4 regions of the Moritella yayanosii genome follow, and region 2 is predicted to be linked to each of the others. Evidence: predicted binding sites of a transcription regulator. Region 2 holds the regulator's gene; each other region holds the start of a gene.
What was found. The regulator sigma-54, encoded in region 2, starts transcription at its own class of promoters, with help from an activator protein. The targets are predictions, from matches to a motif close to GTTGGCACGNNNNTNGNNT.
Positions count from the first base shown of each region.

Region 1: a site for sigma-54 is predicted at 1,552-1,570, ahead of flgB (flagellar basal body rod protein FlgB). Genes of this name have one in related genera too.
Region 3: a site for sigma-54 is predicted at 1,345-1,363, ahead of flgF (flagellar basal-body rod protein FlgF). Genes of this name have one in related genera too.
Region 4: a site for sigma-54 is predicted at 1,929-1,947, ahead of flgJ (flagellar assembly peptidoglycan hydrolase FlgJ). Genes of this name have one in related genera too.

Region 1 is NZ_LS483250.1:4,105,829-4,109,047, forward strand. It holds gene MORIYA_RS19160 (chemotaxis protein CheV) at 1-444, shown strand, start outside; gene MORIYA_RS19165 (CheR family methyltransferase) at 497-1,321, shown strand; gene flgB (flagellar basal body rod protein FlgB) at 1,635-2,030, shown strand; gene flgC (flagellar basal body rod protein FlgC) at 2,033-2,455, shown strand; gene MORIYA_RS19180 (flagellar hook assembly protein FlgD) at 2,469-3,179, shown strand; gene flgE (flagellar hook protein FlgE) at 3,205-3,219, shown strand, end outside.
Region 2 is NZ_LS483250.1:3,313,265-3,316,483, forward strand. It holds gene rapZ (RNase adapter RapZ) at 1-648, opposite strand, end outside; gene hpf (ribosome hibernation promoting factor) at 849-1,136, opposite strand; gene MORIYA_RS15385 (RNA polymerase factor sigma-54) at 1,168-2,682, opposite strand; gene lptB (LPS export ABC transporter ATP-binding protein) at 2,731-3,219, opposite strand, start outside.
Region 3 is NZ_LS483250.1:4,109,105-4,112,323, forward strand. It holds gene flgE (flagellar hook protein FlgE) at 1-1,236, shown strand, start outside; gene flgF (flagellar basal-body rod protein FlgF) at 1,424-2,167, shown strand; gene flgG (flagellar basal-body rod protein FlgG) at 2,217-3,005, shown strand; gene MORIYA_RS19200 (flagellar basal body L-ring protein FlgH) at 3,053-3,219, shown strand, end outside.
Region 4 is NZ_LS483250.1:4,113,025-4,116,243, reverse strand. It holds gene MORIYA_RS19215 (FlgK family flagellar hook-associated protein) at 1-678, opposite strand, end outside; gene flgJ (flagellar assembly peptidoglycan hydrolase FlgJ) at 764-1,747, opposite strand; gene MORIYA_RS19205 (flagellar basal body P-ring protein FlgI) at 2,051-3,187, opposite strand.

The DNA of each region.
Region 1 (3,219 bases), 790 kb from region 2:
GCTGAAATTTTAGCATCAGCCACGGAAATCGATAAGAAAGCTATAGAAAAAGTGATCCTGGTTGTGGATGATTCAAGTGTGGCGCGTAACCAGATCAAAAAAGCCGTTTCTGATCTTGGTTTTAAGATAGTATTAGCCAAAGATGGTCGTGATGGTTTAAATCAGTTACGGAAAATGGCATTAGACGCACCTATCTCCGATCTGGTTGCTTTAATGATTTCGGATATCGAAATGCCGGTAATGGATGGTTATACCTTGACTGCGGAAGTCCGAAATGATCCGAAATTAAGTGATTTGTACGTTATCTTGCATACCTCATTAAGTGGTGTATTTAATCAGGCGATGGTGGAAAAAGTAGGAGCGAACGACTTTATTGCCAAATTTAATCCGGATGAGCTAGCGGGTGCGGTATTAAAGGCATTAAAAGCAGCTGACCCTAGCTAAGTGTTCTGTAATATTGAATACATATATTTTAAAATAGAAAGTGAGTAAAATAGTGCAAACATTGTCAAATGAAGTTTATACCCGTTTTAGTGAATTTCTTGAGATTCAGTGCGGTATTGTATTAGGGCAAAATAAACAATATTTAGTTAAAAGTCGTTTATTGCCACTATTGGCAAAACATAAGATGACAAATTTAACTGAGCTAGTACAAAAATCGATGACCATGTTAGCGCGGGATTTACGTAATGATGTTGTTGATGCGATGACCACCAATGAAACGTTATGGTTTCGTGACGTGTATCCGTTTGAATATTTACAAGCTAAGCTCTTACCTGAGTTTATCAATAAAGGTCAGCCAGTAAAAATATGGTCAGCGGCATCGTCGTCTGGCCAAGAACCGTTTTCAATTGCGATGTCAGCGATTGAAACGCAGGAAAAGCTCAAGCGTTTAGTGAAGCCTAATGTACAAATTGTCGGTACGGATATTTCACCAACCATGATTAAGTACTGTAAAGAAGGTATTTATGACCGTTTGGCACTTGGCCGGGGTTTATCTCCTGAACGTAAACGTCAGTTCTTTACGATATTACCTGATGATAAAATGCAGGTGAATCGAGACGTCCAGCAATTAACATCGTTTCGTGAAATAAATTTGTTAGAAAGTTATGCTTTGTTGGGCAAATTCGATATCATTTTTTGCCGTAATGTCCTTATTTACTTTTCACCAAAAATTAAAAGTCAGATCCTTAATCAATTTGCCGATTCATTAAAACCCGGCGGTTACTTATTTTTGGGCGCATCAGAATCCTTGACGGGATTAACGGATAAGTTTGAAATGATCCGTTGTAACCCTGGTATCGTATATAGACTTAAATAGCCTATTTTACTACAAGTTAACGTATGAACATGGATGTTCATTTATTGGCGGTGTCTGGCTCTCATACAGCGTCAAAAAACTGTTTTTGTCGTTTCACTGTACGACCTTACCCACAATAAATATTTACAAAGTCTATACCCACCTTTTTATTTAATCTTAAGTTGTTGATTTTAAATTATTTACATCCTATCCCACTATGATTTAAATAAAACCACCCTGTCGAATATCTTTTTGGCACATATGTTGCTTTTATAATTTGTATCATCGTAATTGTCATACGATTGATTACGATATAAATGTATAGGAGGCGTTCATGGCGATTAATTTTGATAATGCATTAGGTATACACCAATATACTCTCGGCGTAAGAGAACGCCGTGCCGAAGTGTTGGCCAGTAATATTGCCAATGCCGACACTCCGGGTTTTAAAGCAAGAGACTTAAGCTTTAAAGATGCCCTTGCTAGTGCAACCCAAGGTCGTAGTTTTAATTTATCAAAAACTAGTGAACGTCATATATCAGGTGGCCGGGGTATGGCTTCTGATGTCCGATATAGAGTCCCTAATCAACCTGATACAGGGGACGGGAATACCGTAGATGTGCAAATTGAACGTACTAGCTTTATGCAAAATAGCATGGAGTATCAGGCATCATTATCATTCTTAAGCAGTAAAATTCAAACTATGCGCAAGGCAATTAAAGGACAATAATTATGAGTTTATTTCGAGTCTTTGACATTGCTGGGTCGGCAATGAGTGCACAATCGGTGCGTTTAAATACCACCGCGAGTAACCTTGCTAATGCAAATAGTGTGAGTAGTAGCGCTGGTGAAACCTATAGAGCACGCTATCCTATTTTCCAAGCGCAATTAGATCAAGCTAATTTCGCACAAAATGAGGCAGTTGGCGTGAATGTTGCAGGGATTGTAGAGAGTGATGCACCATTAGTTAATGAATATAATCCAAACCATCCATTAGCTGACGAAAATGGTTATGTATATCGTCCGAATGTAAACATAATGGAAGAGATGGCAAACATGATTAGCGCATCTCGTTCATACCAGACTAACGTGCAAATAGCTGATTCAGCTAGGAAAATGTTAAGTAAGACATTGGCGTTAGGTCAGGGTTCATAGAGGGTATTTGGTTGTGACGACAATTAACAATAGTAATAATGTAGCTGACTTTAGCAGTCAGTTTAAAACTGAAAAAAGGGATGCGGCAGAGCAAGCGGCAGAGACTACCCGCAAAGAACTTGGTCAAGAAGACTTTTTTTCCTTGCTAACACAAGAACTGGCTTATCAAGACCCGTTCAAACCCGTAGAAAATTCAGAGATGGTGGCGCAGATGGCGTCATTCACTACCGCTGATGGTATTGCTAAAATGGGCAGCAAGTTTGAGCAGTTAACTGCAATTATGAGCTCAAACCAAGCGTTACAAGCTTCTAGTCTTGTGGGTACTAAGGTATTAGCACCAGCATCGTCAGCATTTTTATCTGCCGGCGAAAACGTGTCAGGGCGTATTGAGTTACCCCAGAGTGCGCCTAATTTACGCTTGCAAATTAGCAATCAAGTCGGTGAGGTGATTAACGTTATTAATTTGGGTGAGCAAAAAAGGGGGGCTGTGGCTTTTGAGTGGGACGGCACAGACATGAACGGCAATAAAGTGGCGGAAGGAAATTACCGCTTAAAAGCATCGGCGTCGATAGACGGCAATGCACAAGATCTTAAAGTCTCAAGTTTCCAGCATGTTGAAAGTGTCAACATTGGTAATACCGGCGGCGGTATTATTCTGAACTTGAAAGGAATGGGCAGTCTGCCACTGAGTCAAGCAACCGAAATTGCTGGTACTAAAACCTAATAAATTTATTGAATAAGGAAGTCTTATGTCATTTAACATC
Region 2 (3,219 bases):
GATCACTTCCGGTTGTTGACTGAGGTAGTTAATGACCGGTTCATCAAGCCCTGTGTAAGGTTTTAATTCTGGGATCCAATGTGGATTTGGTAAAAAGCGTACGTCGAATACATAGTCTGCATCCATTGGTAAGCCATGTTTAAAACCAAATGATTGGAAGACTAAGACCAGTTGGTTTTTTTTCTTGCCTAAAATACGTTCTTTGATTTGTTCACTGAGTTCATGAATATTAAGCTCAGAGGTATCTATTTTCAGATCTGCAAGTAAGGCTAAAGGACGTAAGCGCTGTTGTTCCATTTCAATTGCTTGCGAGAGTGACAAGTCGTCTTTTGTTAATGGATGCAGGCGACGTGTTTCACTGTAGCGTTTAATAAGGACAGATTGGTTAGTATCCAGAAATAAACTGGTTAGTTCAGTACTGGCTTTTAGCTCCGCTATAATATCGTTTAATTCTTGTTTTTCTTTCGGTAAATTACGTACATCAATACTGACTGCTACTTGTTCAGTTTTGGAATTTAAGGTTTGCAGTAGTTGTGGGAGTAATGTCACTGGCAGGTTGTCTACGCAATAGTAGCCTAAATCTTCAAGTACCCGTAATGCAATTGATTTACCGGATCCGGACTGGCCGCTGACTATTATTAACTTCATTTTTTGTCCTCACATCTGCGCAGCGAATATATCGAGGACAGAGTAAAAGTTAGCTGGCTAATTTTTACTCTGTCCTCGATATAAAATATGTGCTCATTATCCCGCAATTGATTTGGATATGATATGTTTTAATTATGTCAGGAACATGAATACCTAAAGGAAAAGGGTTTTTCCTTTAGGTTATTTGTTGTGGACTAAAATTAATGGCGAATTAATTTTTCTTTATGCTTAATCACTTGGCGGTCGAGCTTATCCAGTAAGCCATCAATTGCAGCATACATGTCGTTATGTTCATGTACGGCAAAGATTTCACCCCCATTTAGATGTATTTTTGCTTCTGCGATTTGCAGTAATTTTTCGACATTTAAGATCACATGAATATTGTTAATGTGCTCAAAATGCCGCTCTAATTTGGAAAACTTGCTATCAATGTAATCTTTCAGTGAATCTGTAATGTCTACATGTCTACCGGTTAAATTAATTTGCATATATGTCTCCCTTATGAAGGTAGGGTGAGTGCTATAAAAGACTCTTGCGCTGATTAGATGGTGGTATGCTCAGTGCTTCTCGGTATTTTGCGATCGTACGTCGAGCCACCTTGATACCTTGAGCAGCAAGTAAATCAGCAATCTTGCTATCACTTAGTGGTTTCATGGCATTTTCTGCCGCCACCAACTTTTTAATTAATGCCCGAATCGCGGTGGATGAACATTCACCGCCATTGTCCGTACTGACGTGACTTGAAAAGAAGAACTTAAGTTCAAAAATACCACGTGGTGTATGCATAAATTTCTGCGTTGTTACCCGCGAAATTGTCGACTCGTGCATTTCGACTTCTTCTGCAATATCATTCAGTACCATAGGTTTCATGGCTTCATCGCCATATTCAAAGAAATCTACTTGGCGTTGAACAATACTCTTTGTTACTTTTAATAATGTCTCATTACGGCTTTCTAGGCTTTTAATAAACCATTTTGCTTCTTGCACATGAGCGCGAATAAACTGCCCATCGCTACTATTACGCTTACCAGTCGACAGATGAGAATATTCAGTGTTCACTCTTAATCTTGGCACAATGTCAGGATTTAAGTCGACTATCCACTGGTTATTTTTTTTCTTGACTAATACATCGGGAATAACATACTGCCCTTCCGACTGATCAATCACATTACCTGGTCTTGGTTCCAAGCTCTGAATTAATTGCATGATCTCTTTAAGTTGTGGTTCTTTTAATTTTGTTTTACGACTTAATTGACGGTAGTCGCGATTGCCCAATAAATCCATATGGGATTGAATTATTTGTTGGCATTCTGATAACCAAGGGGTATTTTTAGGCAAATGTCGAAGTTGGATCAATAAACATTCTTGTAGTGAGCGGGCTGCTACACCGATAGGATCAAAATGTTGAATACGTTTTAATACCGCTTCGACTTCATCTAATTCCAGTTGATCTTCGTTATTATCATCGTGTTCTTGGTGGCCGAGAACCACGCTGTGCAGGATCTCTTCGCAGCTTTGATTGAGATAACCATGATCATCGATGCCGTCAATAATAGCGACGGCAATGGCGCGATCGATATCAGTAAATGGGGTTAATTCCATTTGCCACATAAGATGTTCGTATAAACCTTCGCTGGTTGCACCTTGGTAAACCTGATCAAGTCCATCAATACCGGCACTGCCGCCGCTGTGATTTTGTATTTGTGGGGTATAGACGTCATCCCAATTACTGTCAGTAGGCAGTTCATCAGGGATGGAATCACTGGCGAGGGCATCACTGACTTCGATTTGGCTGCTATCGGTAATCGCGTCATTATTATCCGCGTTATCCGCGTTGTGTGCGTCACTACTTTCTGCATCATTTGACGGCGTGGTGTTGGGATCTTCTTGTTCCAGTAGCGGATTACTGTCTAACGCTTCTTGGATCTCTAACTGTAACTCCAAGGTCGATAATTGTAATAATCGAATAGCTTGTTGTAACTGTGGCGTCATTGCCAGAGTTTGACTCATACGAAGTTGTAATGATGGCTTCATCTAACGACTACTCTCTCTTCCTTAATGCGGCTATGTATCAATATCAAACTATAGTCGGAATTGATCTCCAAGGTATACTTCTTTCACTTTTGCGTTGGATAAAATCTCTTCTGAAGTGCCAGACGCAATTAAGTGCCCATGACTGACAATATAAGAGTATTCACATACATCCAGTGTTTCACGTACGTTATGGTCGGTAATTAATACCCCTAAACCACGGTCGCGCAGATGTTGAATGATTTTTTTAATATCGCCAACCGAGATAGGATCAACACCCGCAAAGGGTTCATCTAATAAAATGAATTTAGGATCAGCTGCCAGTGCGCGGGCTATTTCAACTCGGCGGCGTTCACCACCAGATAAGCTCATCCCTAAACTATCGCGGATATGGGTAATATGAAACTCTTCAAGTAATTCTTCTAATTTCTCTTTTCGCTGAAAACGGCTTAACTCTGGGCGCAACTCTAAAATTGCCATGATATTTTTAGTTACCGATAAGCGACGAAAAATTGAGGCTTCTTGGGGTAAATAACCAAT
Region 3 (3,219 bases), 800 kb from region 2:
GCTAACGTTAACACCACTGGTTTTAAAGAGTCTCGCGCTGAGTTTGGCGATGTTTATGCAACATCGATTTTCTCAAATGCAAAAACCTCTGTTGGTAATGGTGTGGCGACATCCCATATTGCGCAACAGTTCCAGCAAGGTAGCTTGAATTTTACCGAAAATTCGCTTGATTTAGCGATTAACGGTAATGGTTTTTTTGTTATGTCTGATGGTATGGAATCTATGGATCGTAACTATACGCGTGCTGGGGCGTTTAAACTGGATGCAAATAGTTTTGTCATTAACTCGGCGGGTAGTTATCTGCAAGTTTATGATGTTAATGATGACGGATCACCAAAAGCGGTGAGTATGGCGTCAACAAAACCGCTACAAATACCTGATACCGCGGGTGTGCCTGAATCAACGAGCAACGTTGATATAACGATGAATTTACCGGCGACATCACCTTCATTAGACCCCACTAAATTTGATCCTATTGATAGCGGAACTTATACCGCTGCGACCTCTGTCTCTATTTACGATTCGTTAGGTGAATCACATACTTTATCAACTTATTATGTCAAAGATGGTACCGCGGGGGCGCCTGCTAATTCCTGGTTGGAATTCAACTATGTGGATGATCAACCTGTTGATCTTGTTGGCGGGCAGGCTGTCGCTGCGGCTCCGGGAACACCGGTAAAACCGTTAGCAATGCAATTGACGTTTGATTCATCGGGTTTATTGCAACAGCAAACACCTGCGATCGCAGAAACCGTGCCGCTGGGGGGGGTCTTAACCAATGGTGCGGATACCACTCAGACGATTAAACTTAATATTAATAACCCGACTCAGTTTGCGTCTGCGTTTGAAGTTTCTAAGCTTGAACAAGACGGGGCGACAGTGGGTCGACTAACGGGGATTGATATTGGTCCGGATGGTATGGTCGCGGCGAGTTACAGTAATGGACGTAACGACAAACTGGGGATGATTGCGATGGCTAAGTTCGCCAATGAACAAGGCTTAAGCCAGACGGGCGATACGGGCTGGCGTGCATCACAACTGTCGGGCGCTGCGATTGCTGGCGAAGCCAACTCTGGTACCTTTGGTAAAATTAATTCATCAGCACTAGAGCAATCCAATGTTAACTTGACCAGTGAGCTGGTTAACTTAATTACGGCACAGCGTAACTACCAAGCCAACTCAAGAACGTTAGAGGTGAACTCTAAATTACAAGATACGATATTACAGATCCGTTAATGAAACGGGCTAGTAAGCCATATAACAAGCGGAATTATTCGACATGGGATTCACCGCAGAGGTACATTTTTTGATAAAAGCCAATCCTATTTAGGGTGGCTTTTTCATTTTGGCACTTTAATTGCTTTATTATTGGTATTAGATGGGTAATTAACAATTTCAACGAAAAGTGACAGAGGATTGACGAATGGACAATATGCTTTATATCTCGATGTCGGGTGCCAAAGAAAATATGAATGCATTGGCTATTCATGCCAATAACCTGGCCAATGTCAATACACATGGCTTTAAGGCTGATTTTGAACAAGCGCGTTCAATGCAAGCTTTTGGTGAAGGCCTGCCAACCCGTGTATTTGCTATTACCGAAAGTCCTGGGCAAGACTTTACGGGAGGGGCGCTACAACAAACGGGTAATGCACTCGATGTTGCACTCCAAGGCGACGGTTGGCTAAGCGTGTTGGATGATAAGAACAAGGAAGGCTATACCCGTAGCGGCAGTTTGCACATGAGTGCGACTGGCGAGTTATTGACATCGTCAGGCCGTTCTGTACTTGGTGTAAATGGTCCTATCGTGATCCCTGTACCCGTTGAACAAATAAAAATCCATGCTGATGGTCGTATCGAGATCCGTCCTCAAGGTGCACCAGCAAATGCATTAGAAGAAGTTGACCAATTAAAATTGGTTAACCCCGATGTACGAAATTTAGTTAAAGGTTATGACGGTCTGTTTCGACAGGCCGATGGTACGCCAGCTATTGTCGACCCTAATGTCCAAGTGATTGGTGGCGCACTTGAAACCAGTAATGTGAGTGCTATTGGTGAGCTCACCGGAATGATTAATCTGCAACGTCAATTTGAAATGCAGATAAAAATGATGAAAACAGCAGAAGAAAATGACAAAGCATCTGATTCGTTGTTACAAATCAGTTAACTTTTCACTGATGAGTCCCCAATAGTATAAATTAGACGAGGAAAGCATTATGAATCCTGCATTATGGATCAGCAAAACCGGCTTAGAAGCACAGCAAGCAAATATTTCAACGATTTCAAATAACTTGGCCAATGCCAGTACTGTTGGTTTTAAGAAAGAGCGTGCGATTTTTGAAGATCTATTGTACCAAGCAATAAATCAGCCGGGTGGCCAATCATCGCAAAATACTAAACTACCGTCTGGGTTAATGGTTGGTTCGGGTGCGCGGGTTGTCGCGATACAAAAAGATCATTCTCAAGGCAATATGTTAACTACGGATAACTCACTGGATTTAATGGTCAGTGGCCGTGGATTTTTCGAAATTGAAATGCCGGATGGCACGACGTCATATACCCGTAACGGTCAATTTACCTTAAATGATGAAGGGATTATCGTGACACCAGGCAGGGGGTATCCATTGCAACCCCAGATCCAAATACCGGCAGACGCACAAACCATTACCGTCTCGGAAGATGGTGAGGTCTCGGTAAGCTTACCTGGTCAAACAGATAACCAGACCGTTGGGCAAATTAATATTTCAGACTTTGTTAATCCCGGTGGATTACAGCCAATTGGACAAAACATGTATATTCAAACAGGTGCTAGTGGTGATCCGGTACAAGGTCTGCCAGGCAATGAAGGTTTGGGTAAATTAGTGCAAGGTGCGATTGAAACATCCAATGTAAACGTGACCGAAGAATTGGTCAACCTGATTGAAAGTCAGCGCGTATACGAAATGAACGCAAAAGTAATATCAGCGGTTGATGAAATGTTAAGTTACACCAATCAACAGCTATAACTTAACGGTTAGCCGTTAAAAATTAATTAATATCATCGAGAATTATAATGCGTAATTTTATCCTTGCCTTGTTTGTTTTTATCCAGCTAACGGGTTGTGCATCATTAGTTAAAGTAAAAGAAAATGTGGTCACTAACAATGAAGACGCGACCAAAACCGAAGATGCGCAAGAGCCTGCAGATGTGGCTGAAACACCACAGCAAGATTCGCCTGA
Region 4 (3,219 bases), 800 kb from region 2:
TAAAGGTTGCCCACTGATCAAATTTATCGAAATACTTTTGTTATCATTCGCAATCGTGGATATATCGATCTCACTTGCGAGAGCTTTAATCGACTCATCACGCTTATCCAGTAAGGTACCCGATACTCCTTGCGACGTATTATTGGCAATCATCACCAGCTGATTTAATCCTTGTATCTCTTTAATCAAGGCGTTGAGTAAATCCGGTTTTGCGGTGATCTCATTATTCGCGGTTTTCACCTGTGACTGTAGCTGTTTACCAACACTACTAAAACTGGATACGAGAGATTTGGCATCGGAGAGCGCTAACTCCCGAGTCGATAATGATGTGGGATCGTCATTGAGCGTATGAAAAGATTCAAACAATGTTGAGACCCCACTACCGAGATTATTCGAGCTATCAGACAATACCTGATCGGTTCGGGTTATTTCTGTTAAAAATTTGTCACGATTATTAAATTTACTGGTATCAAGCAAGACTTCAGCCTGCGCAAACTGATTAATTTCTCGACCAGTATCAGAGCGAGCAAGGCCCATATTATCAATTTGAGAATTATGCTGAGTGCGCTGACGGCTATACCCATCCGTATTAACATTCGCAATGTTATTACCTGTGGTGTTAAGCATTTGCTGGTGACCTAAAACACCAGATGTGCCGATTTGTAATAAATTCGCCATCAGATTACGACTCCAACCATCAGAATATCACTCCGAAATAAGATTATTCATTCATTTACTGTTTGCGACTGATCTACTAATAGCGTTATTTAAATGCATCATGCTTCATGACATTTTGTATTTTCGCTGCATAGTTAGGATCCGTTGCATAACCCGCATTCTGTAAACCATTCAAGAATTGTGCCGAATCTGCAGAATTACGTAATGCATCACTATAACGATCGCCGGATTGCAAGAAATCAGCAAAATCATTAAAGCTAGATTGGAAGTCTTCATAACTTCTAAACTGATGTTTTTCACGTTTGGCAATACCGTCGGAAAACTCTAAGGTATCGACACTGGTCGTCGCACCTTCCCAGCGTTTATCCGCTTTAATATTGAATAAGTTATGTGAGCTACCACCGTTGTTATCCGCTGATACTTTCTTACCCCAACCCGTTTCTAATGCGGCTTGAGCGAGTAACACATCAGGTGATACATTCAAGCGTTTCGCCACTAAATCAGCAAAAGGGGCTAATGATGCGACAAACTCTTCAGGGCTGTTGAATTGCATCGGACGGGCTTCATCTGCCATCGAAAATGCGGCATTTTCTTGCTTACCACCATCAATAGACTTTCCCTCCTCATCAACTGCTGCAGCCTCTTTATCTTCCGGTAATGCTTTGCCTACAGTTGTCGCATTATTCACGGCTTTAATATTCTGCAATGGGTTAGTATCCCCTTGTAATGACGAGGCTGGCATATAATTGCCGCCATCATTCGACAACTGCCGAACAATTACATCTGCTAACCCCATACCGCCTGACTGACTCATATCAGCCGCCATCTGCTTATCTTGCATATCACGATAAAACTGGGTGTAGTTATTATTCATTGGACTATCAGATTCAAATGCCGCATTCGCGGCACGCATGCTTTTCATCAACATATTGGTAAACAATGATTCAAACTGCTTCGCGACGTCTTTCAATGCCGTTTCATCATTATTCAGCGCACGTTTACGTAAAGCATCCAGATTATGTGTATCTAAGACGTTACTGCTTACATTGGTTTTAAATGAATTATCCATACCCAGCCCGTTACTATTTTTCGACAATTATTATTTTCAATAGTTATTATTTTTCAGTCAGTTATTCGTATTACTTAATTAATAATTGAACGCTACCGCCATTAAGCCGTCACTGATAAAACAATTACAATCAATAACTTGAAACAAAACAACGTATTAACCTCAACCTTTACATATAACAATGCAATTCTTAAACCAACTCTGGCAATGTCATGAAATAAATACAAAAAAACGCTATACCCAATCACCGGGTATAGCGCTCATAAAAATAAGTTATGACAGTGCTTAAGTAGCTTAACGCCATTAAATAATAATAAGCTGTCCGTCTAATGCGCCCGCATCTTTAAGCGCTTCTAAAATTGACATTAAATCACCCGGCGCAATACCAACCTGATTAACCGCGCGGATCAAATCATCGAGTGTCGCACCCGCATCAAGTTTAAACATACGCGCATCTTCTTGCGTCACATTAATGGTCGATTTATTGGTGACCACAGTTTCACCGTTAGCAAACGCGTTGGGCTGTGACACATCTTGGGTTTCGTTAATGGTGACCGTTAAACCGCCGTGCGTGATCGCTGCAGGTTTTAATCTCACGTTTTGGCCAATCACAATCGTGCCGGTACGTGAATTAACGATAATTTTTGCTGATTCGTCTGCCATTTTTAGCTCAAGATTTTCCAATGTAGACAGATAAGCAACACGCTGAGAAATATCACGTGGCGCCAGTACCCGCACTGATATCGAATCCATGGGATAAGCCGTATTAGGACCAACCAGATTATTAATTGAATCAGCAAGACGTTTCGCGTTGGTAAAATCACCTCGATGCAAGTTAAATGTCAGATAATCGCCATCACCAAACGGATTAGCAACTTCTCTCTCAACAATCGCACCATTACTGATACGGCCCACGGTAGGGGTATTAATGATCACCTTTGAACCATCTTTACCTTCGACGCCGAGACCACCGACAACCAGGCTACCTTGTGCTAGTGCATATACTTGACCGTCGGCACCTTTTAAAAAGGTTTGCAATAGTAAACCACCACGTAGGCTCTTGGCTTCGCCGATAGCAGCCACCGTCACATCTATCGTTTGTCCTGGTTTAGTAAAAGCAGGTAATATCGCACTCACAGCAACAGGCGCGACGTTTTTGATCTTAACCTTGGCACCATCAGGCATAGTGATACCAAAATTACTCAGCATGGTTTTGAAACTTTGTACCGAAAACGCATTACTTTTCTCACCCGTCCCCGGTAAACCAACTACTAAACCATAACCGATTAATTGGTTATCTCGGACCCCTTGCACAGAGCTGATATCTTTAATGCGTGCAGCATGTGCATAATTGATTGTGACCATAAAAAAGCTTAAAAAAATAATACTCATACCGAGTAATACGTTTTTTTGTAATGTAATCTGAGTTGATAATTTCATCTAAATAACCTGTGGTATAAGGGTTGTCATTA